DNA from 4 places in the Ferdinandcohnia sp. Marseille-Q9671 genome. Region 1 is predicted to be linked to each of the others. Evidence: riboswitches for the same ligand, from Rfam matches in the RefSeq annotation. Region 1 holds a riboswitch; each other region holds the start of a gene.
What was found. A riboswitch is a leader RNA that binds a small molecule or an ion and turns the genes downstream of it on or off. The one in region 1 is predicted to bind S-adenosylmethionine.
Positions count from the first base shown of each region.

Region 2: it holds a riboswitch for S-adenosylmethionine, as region 1 does, so the genes downstream of both, ACWNMY_RS12150 (MetQ/NlpA family ABC transporter substrate-binding protein) here and ACWNMY_RS06685 (methionine ABC transporter ATP-binding protein) in region 1, are expected to answer to the same signal.
Region 3: it holds a riboswitch for S-adenosylmethionine, as region 1 does, so the genes downstream of both, ACWNMY_RS14055 (M14 family zinc carboxypeptidase) here and ACWNMY_RS06685 (methionine ABC transporter ATP-binding protein) in region 1, are expected to answer to the same signal.
Region 4: it holds a riboswitch for S-adenosylmethionine, as region 1 does, so the genes downstream of both, ACWNMY_RS00080 (hypothetical protein) here and ACWNMY_RS06685 (methionine ABC transporter ATP-binding protein) in region 1, are expected to answer to the same signal.

Region 1 covers NZ_CDRJTA010000001.1:1,291,559-1,297,458, forward strand. Annotated here, with positions in the region: gene sufC (Fe-S cluster assembly ATPase SufC) at 1-280, opposite strand, end outside; gene ACWNMY_RS06670 (hypothetical protein) at 776-928, opposite strand; gene ACWNMY_RS06675 (MetQ/NlpA family ABC transporter substrate-binding protein) at 1,255-2,100, opposite strand; gene ACWNMY_RS06680 (methionine ABC transporter permease) at 2,117-2,821, opposite strand; gene ACWNMY_RS06685 (methionine ABC transporter ATP-binding protein) at 2,814-3,839, opposite strand; SAM riboswitch class I at 4,053-4,159, opposite strand; gene ACWNMY_RS06690 (O-acetylhomoserine aminocarboxypropyltransferase/cysteine synthase family protein) at 4,480-5,802, opposite strand.
Region 2 covers NZ_CDRJTA010000002.1:95,515-101,414, forward strand. Annotated here, with positions in the region: gene ACWNMY_RS12145 (PPC domain-containing DNA-binding protein) at 1-377, opposite strand, end outside; SAM riboswitch class I at 527-638, shown strand; gene ACWNMY_RS12150 (MetQ/NlpA family ABC transporter substrate-binding protein) at 752-1,567, shown strand; gene ACWNMY_RS12155 (methionine ABC transporter ATP-binding protein) at 1,647-2,660, shown strand; gene ACWNMY_RS12160 (methionine ABC transporter permease) at 2,666-3,334, shown strand; gene ACWNMY_RS12165 (enoyl-CoA hydratase/isomerase family protein) at 3,629-4,405, shown strand; gene ACWNMY_RS12170 (alpha-hydroxy acid oxidase) at 4,451-5,593, shown strand; gene ACWNMY_RS12175 (CaiB/BaiF CoA transferase family protein) at 5,612-5,900, shown strand, end outside.
Region 3 covers NZ_CDRJTA010000003.1:276,179-282,078, reverse strand. Annotated here, with positions in the region: gene ACWNMY_RS14060 (response regulator transcription factor) at 1-493, opposite strand, end outside; SAM riboswitch class I at 1,093-1,201, shown strand; gene ACWNMY_RS14055 (M14 family zinc carboxypeptidase) at 1,309-3,666, shown strand; gene speG (spermidine N1-acetyltransferase) at 3,966-4,481, opposite strand; gene ACWNMY_RS14045 (amino acid permease) at 5,097-5,900, shown strand, end outside.
Region 4 covers NZ_CDRJTA010000001.1:18,492-24,391, forward strand. Annotated here, with positions in the region: gene ACWNMY_RS00065 (SRPBCC family protein) at 1-447, opposite strand, end outside; gene ACWNMY_RS00070 (hypothetical protein) at 707-1,327, opposite strand; gene ACWNMY_RS00075 (acyl-CoA dehydrogenase family protein) at 1,601-2,839, opposite strand; gene ACWNMY_RS00080 (hypothetical protein) at 3,261-3,599, opposite strand; SAM riboswitch class I at 3,821-3,922, opposite strand; gene ACWNMY_RS00085 (hypothetical protein) at 4,187-4,750, shown strand; gene ACWNMY_RS00090 (hypothetical protein) at 5,051-5,449, shown strand; gene ACWNMY_RS00095 (hypothetical protein) at 5,640-5,900, shown strand.

The DNA.
Region 1 (5,900 bases):
TCTCACTTGGATATTGCATAGCTAAGAAAAGACCAGCACGTGCACGCTCATCTACTTCCATTTCTAATACATCTTCACCATCTAACGTAATGCTACCACTAGTAACCTCATATTTAGGGTGACCCATGATTGCGGATGATAAAGTTGATTTACCAGTACCGTTTGGTCCCATTATTGCATGGATTTCTCCACCTTTTATCTCAAGGTTTACACCTTTTAATATCTCCTTGCCTTCAATTTCGACATGAAGATCCTTAATAACTAAAGTTGATCCTGCCATAACTACTACCTCCATTAGACAAAAAAATTATTTTGTATTGTATTGACAAAATGTGTCAAAACTTTATTCTCATTTTATTCTCATTACAATCTTATAACAAATTAAAAGTGATATCAACCTTTACACTTTTGTAATAAGAATACATTTTTCAGATGAGTTTACGTATATTTGTGCTACCTTCTCTTCTCATCTAGTACTTTTTGGTGAAAGACGTAAATTTAATGTGGCCAGAGCCATATATGTATCTTTATCACCATGACTATCCTTACCATACCATAAAAAACAGAACTATGTAAGAATCGTAACCATGGGCTTATTTTTCACATATTAGATGAAAACATTCTATAATATAATAGCCATATCAATTGCACCCTTGATGGAGTGAATATTTTTTTATATTTGACCAACAAAGTCATCATCCATCAATATAAACCGCAAGAAAAAATTAAAAACCCAGTGTTTGAAGCACTGAGTTTACTTTCTTCATTTATATATTTAAACGTGTACTCTCCGATCAAATTGCGCAACAATCATCTGTCCTTGTCTGTATTCTTCTTCGCGACTTTTTTCGACACGCAAACGTTCAGTGAATTTCCGACAATAGTCTGCATACCCTATCCCATGTGCCTGATGCATCGCTTTTTCCATTTCGCCCGTATAGTTTAAACGGATTTGATTGATAATGAACCAATCCCTTCATTTTTTTGTGTTTTCAGCTCGGCGAAACCGCGTCCTATTTTTGGACCAGTATAGTATTACACGCCGAAGTCTTTAACACAGTTATAATGGTAGCATCTTACAAAAATATCCTCAAACAGGGGATTTGATGATATTTTGGGCTCCCATTTCTTATTATGTAGAGATTGATACCTCAGGAACATTTGGTATTAAATTAATGCCATTTCCTCGGTTTTCCTTTGAAATATTCAAAAAAGAAGAGCACAGACCTTAAGGTAAGTACTCTTCTTTTGGAATTATTGAACGGAAATAACCGCTCCTGCATATTCTTCTTTGATAAATTGCTGAATTTCTTCTGATTTTAAAACTTCTACTAACGCTTTAATTTCTTCGCGGTCCTCGTCACCTTTGTTCACTACAATTAGGTTAGCTGGGACAACATTATCTCCTTCAAAGGCAATTCCGTCTTCCGCTATATTTACTCCACCTTCAAGCGCGTAGTTCGTGTTAATTACAACTGCATCTCCTTCACCATTTTCAAAGGAAGTTGCAAGTAATTTTGCTTCAATTAAAGTAGAGAAGTCAAGATTCTTAGGATTGTCAACGATATCCTCAACTCTTGCTTGGTCGCCAACACCCTCTTTAAGTTTAATAATACCTTCTCGTTCAAAAATCGGTAAAATACGGCCATGATCACTAAATGAGTTACTCATGATAATTTTTGCTCCATCTGGAAGCTCATTTAAATTTCTGTATTCTTTAGAATAAATACCAATTGGCTCTTTATGAATCTCACCAACACTTACAAAATCAAAATTAGGATTATCCTTTAATTGTAAGTCCAAGTATCCAGGTGTTTGGAAGTAGTTAGCGTCAATTTCTTTTTCGTGCAAAGCAACATTCGGTAAGATATAGTCAGTAAACTCTTGTATTTCAAGGTCAATTCCTTTTTCCTTTAATAAAGGTTTCGCTTGTTCAAGTACTTCAGCATGGGGTACTAATGTTGCACCCACAACAAGTTTCTTGTTTCCTTCTGCCTCTTGTGAATCTCCGCCATTGCCTGCATCTTCATTGGTACCACCGCAAGCTACTAATGCGATTGAAAGTAGTCCGATTACTAGTAAAAATAATAGTTTTTTCATACTGTATTCCCTCCTGTTATCTCTTGTCTGTTTGTTTTGTAAATAAATCACCCAAAAATTGAATGATAAATACCAGAATTAATATTGCAACTGTTGCGATCAATGTAATGACTGGCTTATTGCTTTGGAATCCATATAAATACGCAAAGTGTCCTAGTCCACCTGCCCCAATAACACCAGCCATCGCAGTAAAGCTTACTAAAGATATTGCTGTAACAGTAATCCCTGATATAAGTGCTGGTAGTGATTCAGGAATTAGCACTTTGAAAATAATCGTGCTATTCGTTGCCCCCATAGAATGGGAAGCCTCGATTACACCTTTATCAATTTCCCTCAATGCGATTTCAACCATTCTTGCGTAAAAGGGAGCTGATCCAATAATTAATGAAGGTAATGCTGCATTAGGACCAAGCATTGACCCCATAACTATTTTCGTAAAAGGGATCAATAATACAATCAATATAATAAACGGTATTGACCTAAAAATATTGACAAATGCAGATGCAATACGGTTGATGGTCTTGTTTTCCCATGCATTACCCTTATCAGTTAAAAATAAAACAAGACCTAAAAACAAACCTATAATAAAAGTAGCTAGTACAGAAATTGAGGTCATGTATAGTGTTTCTAATGTCGCTTCCCAAAGATTACCCCAGTCTAATGCTTGGTAATCATTAACCTGTTTCTCCCATTTGAGAAGTTCTTGAAATTGCTCAAGCATTTTCAATCACCTCAACTTCTACTCGATGTTGTCTAATAAATTCGATGGCTGAAGTAACCTCATTTTCAACACCATCAATATGAATAAATAAAGTACCATAAGATCCATTTTGTGTTTGTGAAATTTTCCCTTGTAAAATGTTCACTTCTACTTTAAAGTCCCGGATTAAGTTCGTTATTAGAGGCTTTTCTGCATCTTCACCTACAAACGAAAGTTGAATCACTTTTCCATCAGGATAGCGGTCTAGTAAGTGCTCTACTGTTTCCCTTGTTTCTTCAGGTTCTGTTACCTGCTGAACAAAGCGTTTTGTTATATTGGCTTGGGGCTTTTTAAATACATCTAACACTCGTCCTTGTTCTACAAATTGCCCAGCTTCCATCACAGCAACACGATGGCATATTTTTCGGATAACATGCATTTCGTGTGTGATAAGAACAATCGTTAATCCCAATCTCTCATTAATATCAACAAGCAAGTCCAAAATAGAATCAGTAGTTTGAGGATCGAGTGCAGACGTTGCTTCATCACATAGCAGCACCTTAGGATTATTTGCGAGTGCTCTGGCAATCCCTACCCTTTGCTTTTGACCGCCACTTAATTGTGACGGATAAGCATCCTCTCTACCTTCAAGTCCAACAAGCTTTATTAGCTCTGAGACTCGTTTCTCCCGCTCAGATTTGGGAACCTTTGAAATCTCAAGTGGAAATGAAATATTCTCTTTTACAGTCCGTGACCATAATAGATTGAAGTGTTGAAAAATCATACTTATTTCTTTACGAGCGTCCCTTAATGCTTTTCCTCTAATCGAGGTAATTTCATGACCTGCTACACTGACAGAACCTTCTGTCGGAGTTTCAAGACCATTAAGTAAGCGGATAAGCGAGCTCTTTCCTGCCCCACTATACCCAATAATCCCAAATATTTCGCCTTCATTAATTTGCAAATCAATATTATTAACGGCTGTAACGGAATTCGTTTTTGTTTGGTAAATTTTCTTCACATTTTTTAGAGATATCATTTTTGTCTCACCTTCTATTCAGAGAAAACTATACTTAGTGTACGCTTAAAACCAAATCAAATGCGCCTTAATCATTGATACCATTTTAATTAATTAAAATTGGCCCACTTGGTACGTTAACTTTAGTCAACCGGGGAAAGAATCCCCGGCTGACTAAAATCAAAAATGCCTTTCTGCGAAAGAGCAGAAAGGCACAATATACATTATTCCTTCCTCTCATCTTCCAAAGCATTAGCTTTGTGTGAATTGGCACCTTTTCAACAAATGTTGACGGTTGCTGGGTTTCATCGGGCACATCCCTCCACCACTCTAAATAAGAGTCACAAAAATATATTAAGTTTTAAGAGGTTGTTCAAAAAGTCCGGTGAAAATGACACATCGCTAGAGGATCTTCGACTAAGTACCGACACGTCCTGTGTCGAACGTCGAAGTCACCACATCCTGTGGAAGCTCGTTGGCTTGCTTTTCCGTTCCTCACGTATTAACTGCATACGCTCCGGTACTCATAGCTTCGCCGCCTCAAACTTCTTGGTCCTTTTCATCCTCCTTTTTAAACACGCACTTTAATAATCGTACAATAGTTACAACGAAGGTTATCTTATCATCTCTAAAACTATGTGTCAACGAAAAAATTAACCAATTAGACTGTTGGTACAGATGAAGTAGAAGACGTTCCATTTGCAACTTTAATTGCTTGTTCCAAATCCTCTAAAATATCATCAATGTTCTCAATTCCAACTGATAAACGAACTAAATCCTCAGTTACACCGGAGGCTTTTAAATCCTCGGAACTTAGCTGTTGGTGTGTAGTGCTAGCTGGGTGAATAATGAGACTTTTCGCATCCCCTACATTGGCAACATGTGACCAAAGCTCAACATTATTGATTAGCTTCTCACCAGCTTCTCTTCCACCTTTTATTCCGAATACAATTACCGAACCTGCACCATTTGGCAGGTATTTATCTGCTAGTTGTTTGTTCGGATGGTCCTCTTCACCTGGATACAATACCCATTCAACTCCAGGATGTTCTTTAAGATATGAAACAACTTTTTTCGTATTGGCGATATGCTCTTTCATACGAACGTGTAAAGTTTCAAGACCCAGATTGAATTGGAATGCGTTATACGGGCTTAGAGAAGGACCTAAATCACGAAGGAGTTGTACTCTTGCTTTAATGATATATGCTACAGGTCCTAAAGCATCTGCAAACACTAAGTCATGATAGCTTGGATCAGGTGTTGTAAACCCAGGGAATTTTGGAGAATTCCAATCAAATTTTCCACCATCAACAATAATACCACCCATCGTTGTTCCATTCCCTAACAACCATTTTGTAGCAGAATGAACAACAATATCTGCTCCATGCTCAATTGGTCTGCATAGATATGGAGTTGCAAATGTATTATCAACGATTAAAGGAATTCCTGCTTCATGAGCAATGTTTGCAACAGCTTCAATATCGAGTATGTCTAAGCTTGGATTTCCGATTGTTTCTGCAAAAACAGCCTTTGTATTAGGCGTAATAGCTTGACGGAAATTCTCAGGATTTGATGGATCTACGAATGTTGTTTTAATCCCATATTTCGGAAGTGTAGTTGCGAATAGGTTATACGTTCCACCATAAAGTGTTGCCGCTGATACGATATGATCACCTGCACCAGCAATATTAAGGATAGACGTCGTAATGGCTGCCATTCCACTTGAAACGGCTAATGCCCCAACTCCACCCTCTAACTGAGCTACTCTTTCTTCAAAAACAGTTGTGGTTGGGTTGTGAATACGTGTATAAATATAGCCATTTTCCTTTAAGCCAAACAGATTTGCGGCATGTTCCGTATTGTTGAATTTATATGCATTTGACTGATAAATCGGTACTGCTCTAGCACCTGTTACTGGATCTGCTTCAAGACCTCCGTGAATCGCAATCGTTTCTGGTCTGTAATTCTTTTGTTTTTCACTCATGTTTGAATCTCTCCTTTATATGTTTGTTATACGGGGATTGAGAGCTATTCTAGGTATGTCTCCCGCTAATATAGAAAACTTGACTCTATGTAAGTAAC
Region 2 (5,900 bases), on a different contig from region 1:
ACCGGATTTTCCCCTTTGACCATATGTCCACCATATACCTTTCCTTCCTTATCACAAAATGTACCATGCAAATGTGTCTCGTAAATCCCATCTCGCATACATACAATCCCAGTACCATTTAGAAACTCGACGGGTCCTTCTATAGTAGTTAATTCTCCATATCCAGCACCAGCCTTGCTCTCGGGCTTTGGAACTAAATAGAAATATCCTGCTTTTCGAAAGCTGCCAAAACAAGTAACAATTGAAGCGTATGTTATGTCTGTCTTCTTACAAAGTTCCTCGATTCCGGTTAGTAAATCTGTACCTGGTAATAATCTAGCAGTTACCGTTTTGCCTGTATTTCCTACTGCGTAATTTGCTCTCACATTCCCATTCATTAGATCTTAATCTCCTTTTTTTGTGCTCGTACTATTATTCTAATAAAATAATAGTGTAACAATTAAAATGTTTCAAAAATTATTGACAATCATAACATTATCCTGTAAATTTAAAAACTATAAAGTTAAAAAACTTCATATTTGAAATTCTCTTATCAAGAGTAGCGGAGGGACTGGCCCGATGAAGCTCGGCAACCGTTCATGTATCGACATGAAAAGGTGCTAATTCCAGCAAAACATTTGTGTTTTGAAAGATAAGGGGGGACGAACATTTTCGTATGCTCACATGCCTCTCTTTCTTTTGAAAGAGGGGCTTTTTGTTTATCTGATAAGAATTTCAAATCAACTTACAAACAAACTAGGGGGAAAACAAAATGAAAAAAATTGCAATCTTTTTATCATTGTTACTATTGGTTGGTGTATTAGCAGCGTGTGGGGGAGAAGAGGCTTCAAGTGAATTAGATAGCAAGAAACTACTTATTGGAGTTACTGCTGGACCACATGAAGAAATCGTGGAGAAGGTAGCAGAAGTTGCTGCAAAGGATGGCCTAGAGCTTGAATTAAAGGTGTTCTCTGATTATGTAATGCCTAACACTGCGTTAGATGAAGGAAATTTAGATGTAAATAGCTATCAGCATTTACCATTCTTAGAAAAATTCAATGCGGATCACGGTACTAAATTAGTTACAGTTGGAAAAACAATATTAAATCCAATGGGTGTGTACTCAGATAAATACGAAAGCCTAGAAGACCTACCAAAAGGTGCAAAGGTTGGACTTCCAAATGACCCAACAAATGGATCAAGAGCATTATTCGTTTTTGAAAGTGCTGGATTAATCAAAGTTAAAGAAGATGTAAAGGAAAATGCAACGATTTATGATTTGGAAGAGAATCCAAAAGAAATCGAATTTATTGAGTTAGATGCTGCGCAAATTCCGAAACAATTAGGTGAATTAGACGCTGCCGCCATCAACACGAACTTTGCACTTGGCGCGGGATTAAATCCAAAAGAGGATTCAATTGCATTAGAAACAACGGATTCACCTTATGTAAACTATCTAGTCGTACGTGAAGAAAATAAGGATGATAAGGTACTAGAAAAATTAAGAAAAGCGTACCAATCAGATGAGGTTAAGAAATTTATCGAGGAGCAATACAAGGGATCAGTTATCCCTAGCTGGGATGAATAATAGGATTTGATAAGAAAATTTCTAAACCATATGGCGCAATGCTATATGGTTTAGAGCTTATAGGAGAGGAAGTGACACCATGATTGTATTAGAAAACATATCAAAGGAATTTGTATCGAAAAAAGGGAAAGTTGAAGCCGTGAAAAATGTGAGCATTCATGTAGAGAAGGGCGGCATACATGGTGTAATTGGATATAGTGGAGCCGGAAAAAGTACGCTAATTCGTTGTGTGAATTTACTTGAAAGACCTACTAGTGGAAAAGTGTATATAAACGGTAAGGAAACGACTTCTTTTTCAAAAGAAAATCTTCGTGAAACTAGAAAAAAAATCGGGATGATCTTCCAAGGATTTAATCTGCTTAAAACAGCAACCGTGTATGACAACATTGCAATTCCACTGAAATTGCAGGATGTGCCGAAAGAAGAGGTGGCTAAGCGAGTTGAGAAATACCTCGAGATTGTTGGATTATCAGATAAAGCAAATTCCTTTCCGAGTCAATTATCAGGCGGACAGAAACAGCGGGTTGCCATTGCAAGAGCTCTATCACAGGAGCCTGAAGTGTTGTTAAGTGATGAAGCAACAAGTGCTCTAGATCCTGAGACAACAGACTCCATATTGGAATTACTTTTAAAAATCAATAAAGAACTTGGAATTACAATATTATTGATTACTCATGAAATGCATGTGATTCAAAAAATATGTGACTATGTATATGTGATGGAGAATGGCAAAGTTGTTGAACAAAATACAGCAATTGAGTTATTCACAAACCCAAAACATGAAACATCAAAGAAGTTTTTAAATACAATCGCACAACGAAAACTTTCCGATTCTCTTATTAAACAGTTAAAGGTGTCTGGGGCAGTTACACGACTCACATTTGTAGGAGAGTCCACTGGTCAGCCGCTATTAGCAACAGTGAGTAAGAAGTTTGCTATTAAACCAAACATTTTAACAGCAAATATTATTGAACTGAAAAATGGTATTGTTGGAAATTTAGTTGTTCATTTAATGGGAGAACAAAGTGAGATCGACTCTTCACTTCAATTTTTAAAGGAAAATGGAGTCGGGATTGAGAATCTGGAGGGATAAAAGACATGAATCGATTTGCAGAATTTACAGAATGGTTACCCGTTATTGGAAAGTCAGTAGTGGAAACCTTCCAGATGGTAGGAATCTCCTTATTATTTTCAGTACTTATTGGAATCCCACTCGGAATTTTCCTCGTATTAACTCGACCAGGACAATCATTGGAAAATAAATGGGTCTATGAAGCTCTTAATTTAGTGATAAATATTATCCGATCTGTACCATTTATTATTCTATTATTTTTCATTCTTCCATTTACAAAACTAATTGTTGGGACAACGATTGGGGTAAAAGGGGTTATCGTTCCGTTAGTAATTTATACGGCCCCTTATATTTCGAGATTAATGGAATCCGCTTTACTCGAGGTTGATGCAGGTGTAGTCGAAGCCTATCAAGCAATGGGAATTAAAACCAGAAAAATTATTTGGAATGTCATGCTAAGAGAAGCAAGGCCGTCTATTATACTAGGGCTAACAATTGCAACAGTCAGTTTAATAGGAGCAACTGCAATGGCTGGACTTGTAGGGGCTGGAGGACTTGGGGACCTTGCATATCGCTTTGGTCACCTCCGTTACGAAGTGGATGTCATGTATGCCACTGTATTTATCCTAATTGTCCTTGTTCAGTCTATCCAGACAATTGGTAATAAACTTGCAGCAAACTTGAAGAAGGATTAGAGAGGGTGTTCAAAAGGTCCGGTGAAAATGGCACATCAGTATAGGATCTTCGACTAAATACCGACACGTCCTGTGTCGAACGTCGAAGTCACCACATCCTGCGGAAGCTCGTTGGCTTGCCTTTCCGCTCCTCACGTATTAATTGCATACGCTCCGGTACGCGGGAGCTTCGCCGCCTCAAACTTTCGACGCACAGGATGTGCTAGTGTCGACATTGCCACAGGACGTGGCGTTCTTGTCAACGCGGTCCTTTTCATCCTCCTTTTTGAATACGTATTTAAGGGGTGAGGTTTTATGTCAAATGAATTATATATTGAACAGAATGGCGCCATAGCAACTTTGGTGATTAATCGACCTGAAAAGCGCAACGCTTTTACACTTGCCATGTTTGAAAGGTTAACCACGCTATTAGAGGAAGTCGAAAATGATTCTAGCGTTAAGGTCCTACTTGTTAGAGGTGTCGATGAGACTTCTTTTGCATCTGGTGCAGATATAAGTGAATTTATGGATAATCGTTTTTCGGTTGAGAAAGCAAAGCATTACAATGATAAGGCGCTTGAAGGAATTGATAAACTTACACGTTTTAAAAAGCCAACCATTGCAGTTGTTCGCTCGTTTGCAATTGGCGGTGGACTTGAATTAGCGAACGCTTGTGACTTTCGGTTTGCATCAGACGACAGCCGATTTGGTATCACAGCCTCTCGAGTAGGAATCGTCTATAACTTAGCGAGTACTAAAAGGCTTATGGATATAATTGGACCAGCTAAAACAAAAGAACTCCTGTTTACAAGTAAATTAATCAGTGCAAGTGAAGCCAAGGATATTGGCTTACTTCATTATATATATCCTGGAGATTCGGTTCTTGATAAAGCAACTACATTTGCCGAACTTATTGCTTCAAGGTCCTCAGTGGCTAATAATGGGATGAAACAAGTTATTAGAGCCATATTGGATGGAGAGACAGAGGAAGATGAAGATCTTTCGGCTCTTATTTTGGAATCGTTCCATTCGGATGATTATATCGAAGGAATTAATGCCTTTTTAGAAAAAAGAAAACCAAATTTTAAATAGTAGATTAGTTTTACATTTAATATGTAAGGAAAGAAGGCTCTTATTATGACTACATCAAAGGTAAAGGATGCTTATATAGGAAAGATTGTGAATGAGGAGTATTTTCCAGTTTCCTATGAAGAACTTGAACAAGTAGCCCAAAAAAATATGTCCGTTGGTGGTTTTGGATATGTTCGTTCAGGTGCGGGTGGGGAGGAAACCTTACGAAAAAATCTTGACTCATTTTCAAAATATTCTCTTGTACCAAGGGTTTTACGTAACGTATCAAATGTAGATACAAGTATAAACTTGTTTGGAAAGACATATCCGTATCCATTTTTACTTGCTCCAGTAGGAATGCAAAAGCTCGCGCATGAAGAAGGGGAATTAGCAACTTCCAAGGCTGCAGCTACCTTTAAGGTGCCATTTGTTCTTAGTACAGTTGCAAGCTACTCCATTGAGGATGTTGCAGCGGTATCAGGGGATAGCCCGAAATGGTTCCAACTCTATTGGTCTAATAATAAAGAGGTTTCCTTTAATATGGTAAAACGTGCTGAAGCAGCGGGGTACGAAGCGATCGTTCTTACTGTAGATACTGTTATGTTAGGTTGGAGAGAAGAGGACATGAAAAACCGCTTTTCTCCACTAAAGCTTGGGTATGGTAAAGCAAACTATGAACAAGATCCTGTGTTTTTAGCCTCTCTTGACAGTCGTGATCAGGAATCAATCGTACAAGGAATTTTAGATAATGTTTTCCATCCTACTTTAGATTGGAATCACATAGCAGAGTTAAAGGAACACACTACATTGCCAATTCTATTAAAAGGGATACTCAGTCCAGAAGATGCAAGATTAGCAGTGGATCAAGGTGTAGATGGAATTATAGTCTCTAACCATGGAGGCAGGCAGCTGGACGGCGTGATAGCAGCAATTGATGCTTTGCCACTAATAGTAGAGGAGATAAAGGGGGATATCCCTGTCCTGTTTGATAGCGGCATCCGTCGAGGCTCAGATGTTGTAAAGGCACTTGCGTTAGGTGCAGAAGCGGTCTTTATTGGTAGGCCGTTTGTATATGGTCTTGCAGCCGCAGGTAAGGCGGGTGTTGAGAAGGTGATCGGAAATTATATTCAAGATACAAAGGTATCCATCGCATTAGCTGGAGCTTCCAGCATTAAAGACCTTCCTACTATCAAACTAAGAAAATCATAAATTAGGAGGTATGTGAATATGAAACAAGCGTTAGAAGGAATGAAGGTTCTCGATCTTTCACAAATCCTCGCAGGCCCCTATTGTACGATGGTGCTCGGGGACATGGGAGCAGACGTCATTAAGATTGAAAAGTACCCAAACGGGGATGATACTCGTAAAATGGGACCTTATTTCGAAGAAGAAAGCTATATGTATATGATGGTTAACCGAAATAAAAGAGGAATGTGTTTGAATCTGAAAGAAGAAGAACAGCGAGACATTCTTTATAAGTTAGTTGAAACAGCAGATGTGTTTGTGGAAAACTACC
Region 3 (5,900 bases), on a different contig from region 1:
AATAAGACAGAAGTTTATATTCCATCGTTTTAAGCTGGATATCAACACCATTTACTCGCACACGATGCAGCTTTGTATCAATCTGAATCTGACCAAACTCTAAAACCTCTTCTTGGTTACTAGAACCACTGCCAAACCTTTTTAATACAGCTTTTACCTTTGCTAGTAAAATACTTAACGTGTAAGGTTTTTGAATATAATCGTCCCCACCGATGTTGAGAGCAATCAGAATATCATCATCGCTTGAACGTGCACTAATAAATAGAATCGGGATCTGCGTAGTTTGGCGCAATTTTTTACATAACTCAAACCCTGAAGTTTCCCCGAGATTAATATCAAGAAGAAGCAACGATGGTTCATGCTCCTCCAAAAAACGTTCGCACTCAGCTGCGCTAGTCACAAACGCTGTTTTGACTTCAAACATATTAAAATACTCACAAGTTGTTTCAGCTAAAGCAATCTCATCATCCACAATCAAACAATCTATTTTCATCATAATCTCCTATTATTTTTTAATTGTATATGTAAAGTATACTTGAGATTTAATAGGTATTGTGTAAATCTTTGGGTTTATATTATTAAAAAAACTTTGAAATACTTGTTCTTTGGCAGGATTTTGCTGACTATATATGAACCTAACTCCTTTATGTTGAGAGAAATGACATATTTTTAAAGGAGATTAATGATAAAAAGGTGGTTACCTTCTTTCAAAAATAAGTAGCGGCTTTCCCTCACAACTGTTTTTAAGACTCAAATAGTGACCATGGGTTATTCTTTTATAAACTTCTTTTATAGGGCTTTAGGATGTTACACTTTTACTATGTTAAGGAAATAAGTCCCTTTAAATTGTATCGTAAAAAAATGCATTTTTTTTAAGTTGTACCATTGATATGCTAACTGCAAAACCAAGTTAACATTTAACTACCTCTCCTCTCCCCTTCGTCCCATTTACCTACAAGGAAGTTTTTCTTTCTCCATTTTTTGTGAAATAGGAGTTAGTTGGTTCTATATAACCATTTTAACGAAAACTCATTGACTTCGTGGTAGATATTTCTATAATTGGGTAAATACAAGCAATCTAATATGAATACTCTTTTATCAAGAGCAGGCGGAGGGACAAGCCCGATGAAGCCCGGCAACCGGCTAACCATTAAGGTGAGCTAAGGTGCTAAATCTTGCAGCAGTAGCTGAGAGATAAAAGAGGAACTGGTCACTTTGTTAGTGATGCTGTGCCTCTTTCTCTTTGAAAGAGGCTTTTATTTTGTTTTAAATTGGGTTACTTGTTATATCTTAAAAGGAGTGGGAGAAATGAAAAAAGTTGTATTACCTATGTTACTTAGTGTTGCATTAATTGGGACAACACTGCCTACTGATGTATTGGCAACCGGGACTGAGGAGACTAACTCATCTGAGCGAAAGCACAGTCTTTTCAACTCAGAACAATATGATTATGTCATATTCGATACTATTCAAAAACAGCTCGAGGACTTTGACAAAAGGAGTAATAGAATTAGTCTTGAGGTGACTGGAAAATCCTCTACTGGAAAAGATCTATATACAGTAACGATTACGAATCAAGCTAAAAATAACTCTTATAAAACCTTACGAAAACTAATGAGTGAAGATCCCGATCAAGCACAGCGTTGGTTATCAAAAAATCCAGACGTGAAACCTCCAATTCTTATACACGCATCTATCCATGGAAGTGAATTTGTTGGAACAGATGCTGCACTAAGATTAATTGAGCGATTTGGATTTGAAAATGACTCGGAGACACTAGAAATACTCAACAACTTTACGTTAATTGTCAATGTGAATGCTAATCCAGATGGTCGTATCGAAGCAACTCGTTTTAATGGAGAGGGAATTGACCTCAACCGTGATTTTATTACTCAGTCTCAACCTGAAACACAAGCTGTAGTTAAGCAAATTACAAAGCTAAATCCTTTGGTTCTGTTAGATCTTCATGGTTATGTGAAACAAAGAGGCGTCGCAAAACATCCAGGTTTGATCCTGCCTGGTACACCACCGCACAATCCCAATTACGAATTTGATCTTTTATATAATTGGATGAATCAACAAGCAGAAGCAATGGAATCTGAACTGGTAAGTCAAAAAGATTCATATGAAACTGAGCTTTATAAAACAATGGAAGGGACACATATTCCTTTAAGAGACTCAAGTCAAGGATGGGATGTTTATCCGCCAATCTATACCCCAGCATATGCAATGCTTCACGGGGGATACGGTTATACCCTTGAAGCTCCAACAAATGATTTAGATGGTGTAAAGTGGCAAGTTGATGCAGTAACAGGGGCTCTTAAATTTGCTGTAGATCATAAATATGACATGCTGGAGGATCAAATAGAAGTTTATCAGAGAGGTGTTACTAATCAACATCCTAATTATGAAGAAGGAAAATATCCTGAAGCATATATATTACCTGTAAAGAAGGAAGACCCAACCGTTACTGAAAAGGCTGTTCGGCACTTGATTAAGAATGATGTTGAAGTAACGCAAGCAAAGGAAGCTTTCGATTCGGACGGTATTCGTTATGAAAAAGGTACTTACTTACTATCAGGCAGGCAAGCGAAGGCTGCAGTTGCTAACGCATTCCTTTGGGATGGACAGGATATTACCAATGACATCGGAGCCATGTATGACATATCTTCTTGGGGTCTTCCAGAACTGTGGGGATTTGAAGTGATTGAATCAACATCATTCCCAAATGTAAAAATCGATAAAGTTAAAGAGATTAAATTAAAAGGATCACTTAATGGTAATGGTCCTTATAAAATTCCAAATACCTCTATCAATGCTGTTTCTCTCGTAAATCAGTTACTTCAATCAAACATCCAGGTGTTGAAGGATGAGGAAGGGAACTTTTATGTTGAAAAGAAAACATCTGACCTTATAAAAGCTGTAAAAGCTTCAGGTCTTGATCTTGTTACAACTTCAATTCCAAAACAGGTAAGAAGCATAACTGAAAAGAAAATTGCTATTTTAAAAGATGGGGGACTTGGAAAGGTTCAGTCACATTCAGGTACGAAACTTGCCCTTGAACGCCTTGGTTTTTCAGTAACCGAATTACATCCAAGTGATGTAGCGAACAATGGCTTATCGGGATATGATACATTTATTTACAGTGGTTCTGCTAATCTAGTATCCTACAATCTTAGCACGGCAAACAAAGAGTTTGGACTCTCAAACGAAGAAGAATACAACAAATTTAAGCAGAATGTGGATGAGTTTATTGAGCAAAAAGGACAGTACATCGCTATAGGATCTGGTGCATCAAAAGTTGCCAAGTCCTTAGGGCTAACAGATGTGGAAGTGAACACTGGATCTTCGAGCTCTAATGGTATCGTCCAAATTGATTACACTGGAAAAGGAGTTACAGCAGGTTATAGTCAAGACGATATCGGATTCATATATGGACCGGTTTGGTACTCCAATACTGAAGAAACCGAAGTCTTTGCCACCTTTGACCAAGGAGAAGATTTCTTTGTTTCTGGTCATTGGAAAAATAGGCAGCCTGCAAGAGGTCAAGCGGTCATTGTAACCGAAAAAGACGCTGCCGTAACATTAATCGGATTAGAAGCTGGATTTAGAAATCACACCGATTACCTATTTAGATTACTATCAAACACAATTTTTAACGAATAGGATATTAATAAACCTTGATTTCCCTATTATGACATTCGGTAATTCCTTTTTACTTTTTATCGATTAATGGTAAGGTACAGTATGTGTTAACTCTCAGATATTATGAAAGAAGGCAACTAACCCTTTGGGTGTTGCCTTTGCCTTTTTATATTACTTGAAGCGGATACCAATGCTATAGCGAATATAGACACCACCATGATTACCTGTTATTTACTAAACAAATGAATGGAAAGTCTGAGGTAAATAAGTTGTGGGATACAAAAATTAGTATTTTTTTATTACGTCTTTCTTGTACAGTCTCAAGAATCCCTACTAAAATATTGATGCTGGAACATACACATTCTTATTGCATTATGATATTCACCGTCAACAAAAAACTCATCAATTAATTCTCCTTCAAACTGAAAACCAAGTTTTTTATAAATATGAATCGCCTTTTCATTCGTTTTATCAACGATTAAATATAATTTATACAAATTTAATACAGAAAACGCATAGTCCATTGCGAGATATGTTGCAGACTTCGCATATCCATGTCCTTGATGATTCGGATCTATTATAATTTGAAATTCAACTCTCCGATGAATATAATCAATTTCTACTAATTCAACTAACCCCACCATTTCAGTGCCTTTTTCTACAATAAATCTTCTTTCACCCTGATCATGAATATGTTTATCATATAAATCCTGCAATTCAACGAATGACTCATATGGCTCCTCAAACCAATAGGACATGATGTTTGCATTAATATTTAACTTATGAACAAATCCTAAGTCAACTCTCTCTAATGGCCTTAACCTTACATCCTTCACTACTTTTCATCCTCCGAATACCGCATTCAATGGATTTTCCCTTTTGATGGTTTTATAAAACCATTTTAATCCTTTATAAAGAAAGTAAAACAGCAAATGAAAACAATCACTATAAGGATATTCTTTACAAACCATAGATAAATATCCAAATGCTTGATTGCATTATGTAGCTTTAGTGCTGGTCAGGTTTTCTAATAACTATAAAAAAAATCGAAGGTTAAGGTTCCATTTTCCATATAGCTGTTCACGAGCATATCTTCAAAAGAAATAAATACCTAATTTCACAATTGTTGATATGACGGGGATAACTAGCTTTTCCCCCAACTTTTTATACAGCATTTATTTCCAATGTGGATAAGTTGTGGAAAAGGATCTTACAACTTTGTTGGATTTCTAAAACGCCTTAACGTGGCTTGAGTGGTGATCGCAAACAAATTGCTGTAGTAGAGTTGCCTCAAAAACTAGGTTCATTTATCACCCTTGTCTCTTTCCCAAAGTCTAGGTGTAAGCATACTGTTTTTCGACAAAGATATTGGTAATTCGACAAAAACGGTTGACCTATCATTCATAAACATATAGAATTTTTACATATTTTCAAAAGGATGAGGTTACAGCATGAAAGATATATTATTCAGAAAAAAGAATCTCGCAGAGTTACTTTTAAACAAAGGAGAAAAACAGCTACCACGAACTCTAGGAGCCTTTGACCTAATGTTGCTTGGAGTAGGTGCTATTATTGGAACGGGTATTTTCATACTTCCAGGAACAGTAGCTGCGGCACACTCAGGACCAGCTATCGTTTTTTCTTTTATTCTAGCTGCAATTGTCTGTGCACTGGCAGGGATGTGTTATTCAGAATTTTCTTCATCCATTCCAGTAACGGGTAGTGCATATACGTATGTATATATTGTATTTGGAGAATTAATCGCTTGGTTAGTTGGCTGGGCTTTACTTTTAGAATATGGATTAGCAGTTGCGGCTGTTGCAACAGGTTGGTCTGCTTATTTAAGTGCCTTGTTAGAAGGTTTTTCTATCACGCTTCCAAAGGCCATTTCTGGTTCTTTTAATCCAGCAGATGGAACATATGTAAACATACCGGCTATAGCTATTATATTTGCCACTGCTTATTTGTTAACGCTCGGAATAAGAGAATCGACGAAAATTAATATGATTATGGTATTTATTAAAGTAGGTGTTATTCTCTTATTCATTGGAGTAGGTATTTTCTATGTTGAGCCCGCTAATTGGCAACCATTAATGCCCTTCGGAGTGCAAGGCGTAATAAGTGGGGCAGCCCTTGTTTTCTTCGCTTATCTTGGATTCGATGCTGTTTCGTCAGCTGCTGAAGAGGTAAAGAATCCACAACGGAATATGCCAATAGGAATTATTGGCTCTTTACTTATATGTACAATACTTTAT
Region 4 (5,900 bases), 1.3 Mb from region 1:
GAACATATAATGCCAACCTTGTTCTGTTTCTCGTTTCCAATCCTCATGTGCTTTTTCGATATCCTCTGCTGTCCAGTTTTCTTCATGAATTACTGTAATCTCTTGAGTAAAAGTCATTTCTGTTCCATCTTCAGCCGAATGTAATTCCACAGCTATGATATCATGTAAATCACTAAATTGTGGCATCTGAAAAGTAAACACGATTTTAGTAGGAGGCTCAATTTCTTTATAATCACCAATCGCTCGATAATCTTTTCCCCCTCGGTGGTCTACAACTTCCCAACTGCCTCCAACTTTAGGGTCATTTTTAGTCACTTTATTTGTATGCTCCATTGTAAAAAACCATTTCCTCATTAATTTAGGGTTCATCCAAGCATCAAATACCTTTTCAGCAGGAACGTCGAAGGAGCGTTTCATGATTAAAGTTGTTTTTGAAGTTTCAGCCATTTACTATTCATCCTTTTTAATTGAAATCTTTTCATTATCTTACAATCATTGTTTCTAAAAAAAAAAACTATTATTGAAAATAGAAAGAGCATCATGCCATCCTGGAATGATACTCTTGTCACTCTATTACTATTATGCACATGTACTGGCCAATTACCGTTAATACTTTAACGCACCGATGATCAGATTAACAGGCACCAGAAATTGTGCTTTTGTGTCACCGGGTACATATACACCTATTTGTCTATCAATCTGTAATTCAACCAAAAATCAAACCAAAAATCCGTTCATACGCATCATAGATTTTATCTGCCTCTTCAGGTTGTTTGAGCTCATCTCGATATTGACCGACAAACAAATCTAGTTCACTAAGATTAATCAAAATATTCACCATAACCTTTGGCATTTCATTCCACGAGTAAATCACGTCGATAATATCGTGTAATTCATTGTAGATTCTATCAAATTGTTGTTCATCCATTCCTTTGCCATTTTGAAGCTTTATGAAGAAATTTCCGTTTTCGTTGATTTTCTCAATCAAACTGTCAATCACTTTAGCTTTTTCGGGTTCTATTTCACCCGTCTCCTTCGTACATCTTTGAATCAGCTTTTTAATATCTTCAGCTGCTTTCTTAATACGGACTGATTCTTTCTCACCATATAGGAGTGAATAGTTGTACAACTCATCGTATAGTTCTACTAAAGTATGGACGGCATCTATCGGTATACTTGTACGATTCTCCCATTCATCCGCACAAATGGTGAGTGCCTTAATTAACCTTTCATACTCCTTTTCATGATAACCATTCCCCATTCGCAGCTCTACAAGTAAATTAATCTCTGAACGTTCAAATGCTTCTATTATCTCTTTATCTTTCACAATCTCACCCTCCTCTGAAAAGGCCACGTACTACCTTGCAGCAGTTTATGCACAACTAACTTTTGGAATTACTCCAAGTAGGAATTTCCCTCCTGAGTTATATTGGAGGGATATTCCTATTTAATTTTCACAATGAAACATTTTACAGATTTATTAGTATTTTCCATATATATTTTAACACATGAACCTGGTGCTGTATTTTTGTATTGAAACTGCCATTAGGAATGAGTCATAAGTTCTAAGTATCTTTCACACTTTAAATCTTCACAGAAATCAATTCTTCCCCACATGCCATACATACGGTGGGCGTGTTTGATTAACAGCATAATCCCCTATGACTCTTTCTTTATAGATAAGAGGATTATGTGAAGCAATGGTTCGTGCATTCCGCCAATATCGATCAAAGCTTTTGGTTTGTAATGTGGCCGAAGCACCTAATGCGTCGAACAATACTTCTGTTGCATCAAGCGTTAATCTAGTAACCACAATTTGAGCTTGCGAGACTTCAATTTCTGCTTCGTTATTTATCAATTCTTCATGTTCAACGTTTCCAGCAAGATGAAGCTCATACGCCCTTTGCAAAGACTCAGCTGCTTTTAGAACAATTGCTCCAGAGGAATAGGCTAAGCTATGAACCTTTCCGACCACTTGCAGAACTTGCGGGTCTTCACTTGAACGTGCAGCTGTTGAATGAGTATACGTTCTTTTGCGCTCTGCTACAGCTTTCGAAACGTCATTTGCAGCCGCACGGGCAATTCCAGCTAGAGTAGCTAAATGCATCATTTGGAAAAAGGCAGCTTGATATTTAGCATTAAACTCCTCCGTTAGAATGTCACTTTCCTTAATTGGAACATTCGTAAATATTGTTGTTCCACTACCAGTCAATTTTTGTCCAAAGCCGTCCCAATCATCAATTACGTCGACTCCAGTTGCATATCTTGAGATAACAGCAAAGACTTTAGTGACTTCCTCTCGGGTTGCCAAAACAAGAATCCAATCGGCATAAATCGTGCCCGTCGAATAATATTTTGTACCGTTCAAAAATAGCTTTTCTCCTTCTCCTTTTGTCACGTTCGTTAAGAAGGTGCCAGCCTTTGCGCCACCAACTTCAGACCATGCATTTCCAACAATATCTCCCTCTAAAATACGCTTTATCCACGTACTTCTTTGTTCACCCTTTGGTGAATTCAACACCATCTCAACAAATGCAAAATGTGCCCGCAGTGCTTGTGGTAGATTCGAATCCGCCTCTGCTAACTCAATAAGCAGATTAAATAACTCTGGGATTGTTGCACCCAATCCCCCTTCTTCACGTGGAATCCGAATAGCTCCGAAACCAGCTTCCTTTAACAAATTTATCTCCTCAAAAAGTAATTTCCTATCATTCTCTCGTTGAACCGCCCCTTCACGTATTTGTTGAAAAACGCCTCTGTACCTTGATGCCAATTGTTCATAACTATCACTAGGGGCACTCCCCCATACACCTCTTGCTTTTTCCAATGTTACTGTCATATTCTCTTCCTCCATATAAGTTATTTAAAATAATAAAATGATAGAAGCTATACGCTTTATAAGCTTGTTTATAACGTGATCTTAATGAGACCTATTACATCACCCCCTTCAAAAAGCACTTGGTTAAAGTACCCCTGATCATACTGCGGACTCCTTCAATAAAAAAACACCTCTCTTTTCAAGTCTTGAATGAAAAGAAAGATGCCTTTAGTTGTCTAATCGGCAGATATATAATTGTCTATTTCTATGGATAAGTAACATATAAGTTTTATTCACCTCGTGACTTTTGCCTTGCTTTATGAATAAATGAACATTCATGTTGATCTCTAGAAAAATACTAAAAGTGTGGCGGAAATAATTGCAGTCTTTGGCCAATAAAGTTAAATCAGCCCTTTTGCTGACCTACTAATTTTTTCCCATTTTACAATCTAATATTTTTTCGGTCTAAAAAGTTCTGAAGCTCTCTTGTTAGCCCTCCATTTCCAAATCGTATAAATTTATCACGTTCCTGTTTCATTCCTTCTTCTAACGTGTAATCTAGAAAAGCCAAAAGATAGATACGACGGTAATGGATATTGATCATCCCATTTTCAAAAAACCAAGAATCAATCGTATTAAAAACACCTCTATTTACCCCATACTGGCTATTACACCATTTATAAAATTGTAAATCAGGAAGATTCAGATGTTCACTTTGCTCAAATGAATAATCTTCTCTTGTCTTTACACGTATCCTAGTAGATCTTAATTGTTTTTGCATGTTGAATACCCTCCTTTGTTTGTTTCCTCTCAGGAATCACCACTACACACTTTCCCACAAAAAAACACCAAAAACACTGTGAATGATACTTCTAACAGTGCCTTTGGTGGTCCAAACAGCAAAATATTTTATTATTTAACTTTCCATTTTAAGTTCAATCAGAAAACTAAAAAACCCCTTCTAAAAATAAGAAGAGGTTGTATGAATTAATTCCATGACTCTCCTTATCTTTCAAGCGTACGCTTGCTGGATTTGGCACAGTACTTAATAAGTCTGTTGCCGAGGTATCCTTGGGCCAGTCCCTCCACCTCTCTAGATAAGTTAAATTTCCAAATTATTTAATTATTTAATTATTTAATACTATAATTCATTTTAAAAACATCGTCAATCGTTTTTGAGTGAAAATCTATTCAGTGATTTTCAATGGCCTGGCAGACCGGAAAAAAGTGTAATTGGAATGATAGTAACTTAAATAGCTATATAGGATGAAGGTATATTTACTAAATTTAAAAATTCAGTCAATTGTTGGGAACTTTATCAGTTATAAATCGTAAGGTAAGATAACAGTTTACTTTTGGAGGTGGAATATGAAAAACATAACTTATGGTTATGAAAATAGGATGATTTATTTGGTAATCGGAATATGTTTCGCTATTTTTGCACCATTATCTCTTTTATTTGTTCCGCAGACAGTTGCTGAAATTGCACACGATAAACCAGGGATATGGCAAGTTTTTGTACCCAAAAGTATCTTTTATCTCTATGGTGTCGGTTATCTCCTTTTATTTTTATCTATGATGCTCCTGTTTTTATTGAACAATAAGAAGGTCTCCATTACATTAAGTATTATTTTTATTATTCTGGGCATTGTCCCATTTTTTGTAGCTGCTCAAGCAAATACTACATTTTCTTATGATTCGATTTCTCACACTCCCCCTCTCAAATTCCAAAGCCACTCCTATACATGGGATGAAATTGAAAAAGTCAATTACTATAAAAATGAAGAAAATGGAGAATTCAATGAGTATGAGATTTTTTTCCGAGATGGATTAGTCATTAAACTACCCGATAATGGATATTTCAATGATATAAAGCTCAACTTTTATTCCAAGCTCGACGAGATGAATGTAGAAGTAACCGAAATTGAATAAAGTTATTCATACTTACATTCTACGAAAACTATAAACACAACGCTGAGGTGCAAATGCCCCAGCGTTCCTTTATGTGATTTTTCCTTTTAAAGTACTATTAATCTGACTTAAATACTCCATAAAACAGAATTACTTAGCGCCTATATTACACCCTTGCTAACGTTGTAGGTACTCCAGCTGAGGACAACTTATTATATTTATAAAGTTTTTCACATAGGTATTTATGCTGAACAATAATTATAGTAAAATCTATAAGACTGCCAACATTTGGTACAGTTACTTTACATAAGGGAGAAGCCTATGTCACAAATAATTAGAAGAAAAATATTAACGGCCATCATAAGTAGTTTACTAGTTGTACTCATTTTTATGATTCCAGGTGAATCTAACCTAAATGGATTTGCTAATTTGTATTATTTAAATTTCATCATTGTCGTTTCATATGGAGTTATCGGATCGATCATTAGTGATTGGGTTAGTAAGAAGATGTTTTCAGCAACAACAGCTCGAGAGATTACTTCCTTTTTATTTCATTGTTTGTTCGGTTCCGTGTTTCTCGTTCTAAGTCTTGTTTCTGCCATTTCCTTTTTTATCGTTGATCGACTACTTTCAAAAGTAAAACTTAAATGGTGGATTGTGAATGTGACAGTATTGCTTGTCGTACTCGTGTTTTTTATCCTTATTAATCTTGGAGAGTAAGTCTTGAAAAATCCCCAAAACTTCCTAGGTAAAAACCAGTTCAACTAGGCTATCATCTATACTTCCTCCCACATGGACACATACACTAGGTTGAAAGCTCATGATAGGCAACAAACATGGATAGGCAATTTTAATATTGTCGGTTGTTTGTTTGATGAGTTTCGAGATTACTCATGAGGAGGAATGTACAATGTACAATGGATATCAGCCTGTTCAAGCATTTAGAAGTGATGAAAGAATTTTTAGAAGACCTTGGGGATTTGGTTTTGGTCGCCCTTGGGGATTCGGTAGACCGTGGGGATATGGGTTTGGCTTCGGCAGACCATGGGGATGGGGCTTTGGCCCATTTTTAGGAGGACTTGCAGGTGGATTATTAGGTAGTGCCTTGTTAGGCCCATATTATGGCTATGGCTATCCTTGGTATGGGTTCGGTTATCCATACTACTGGTAA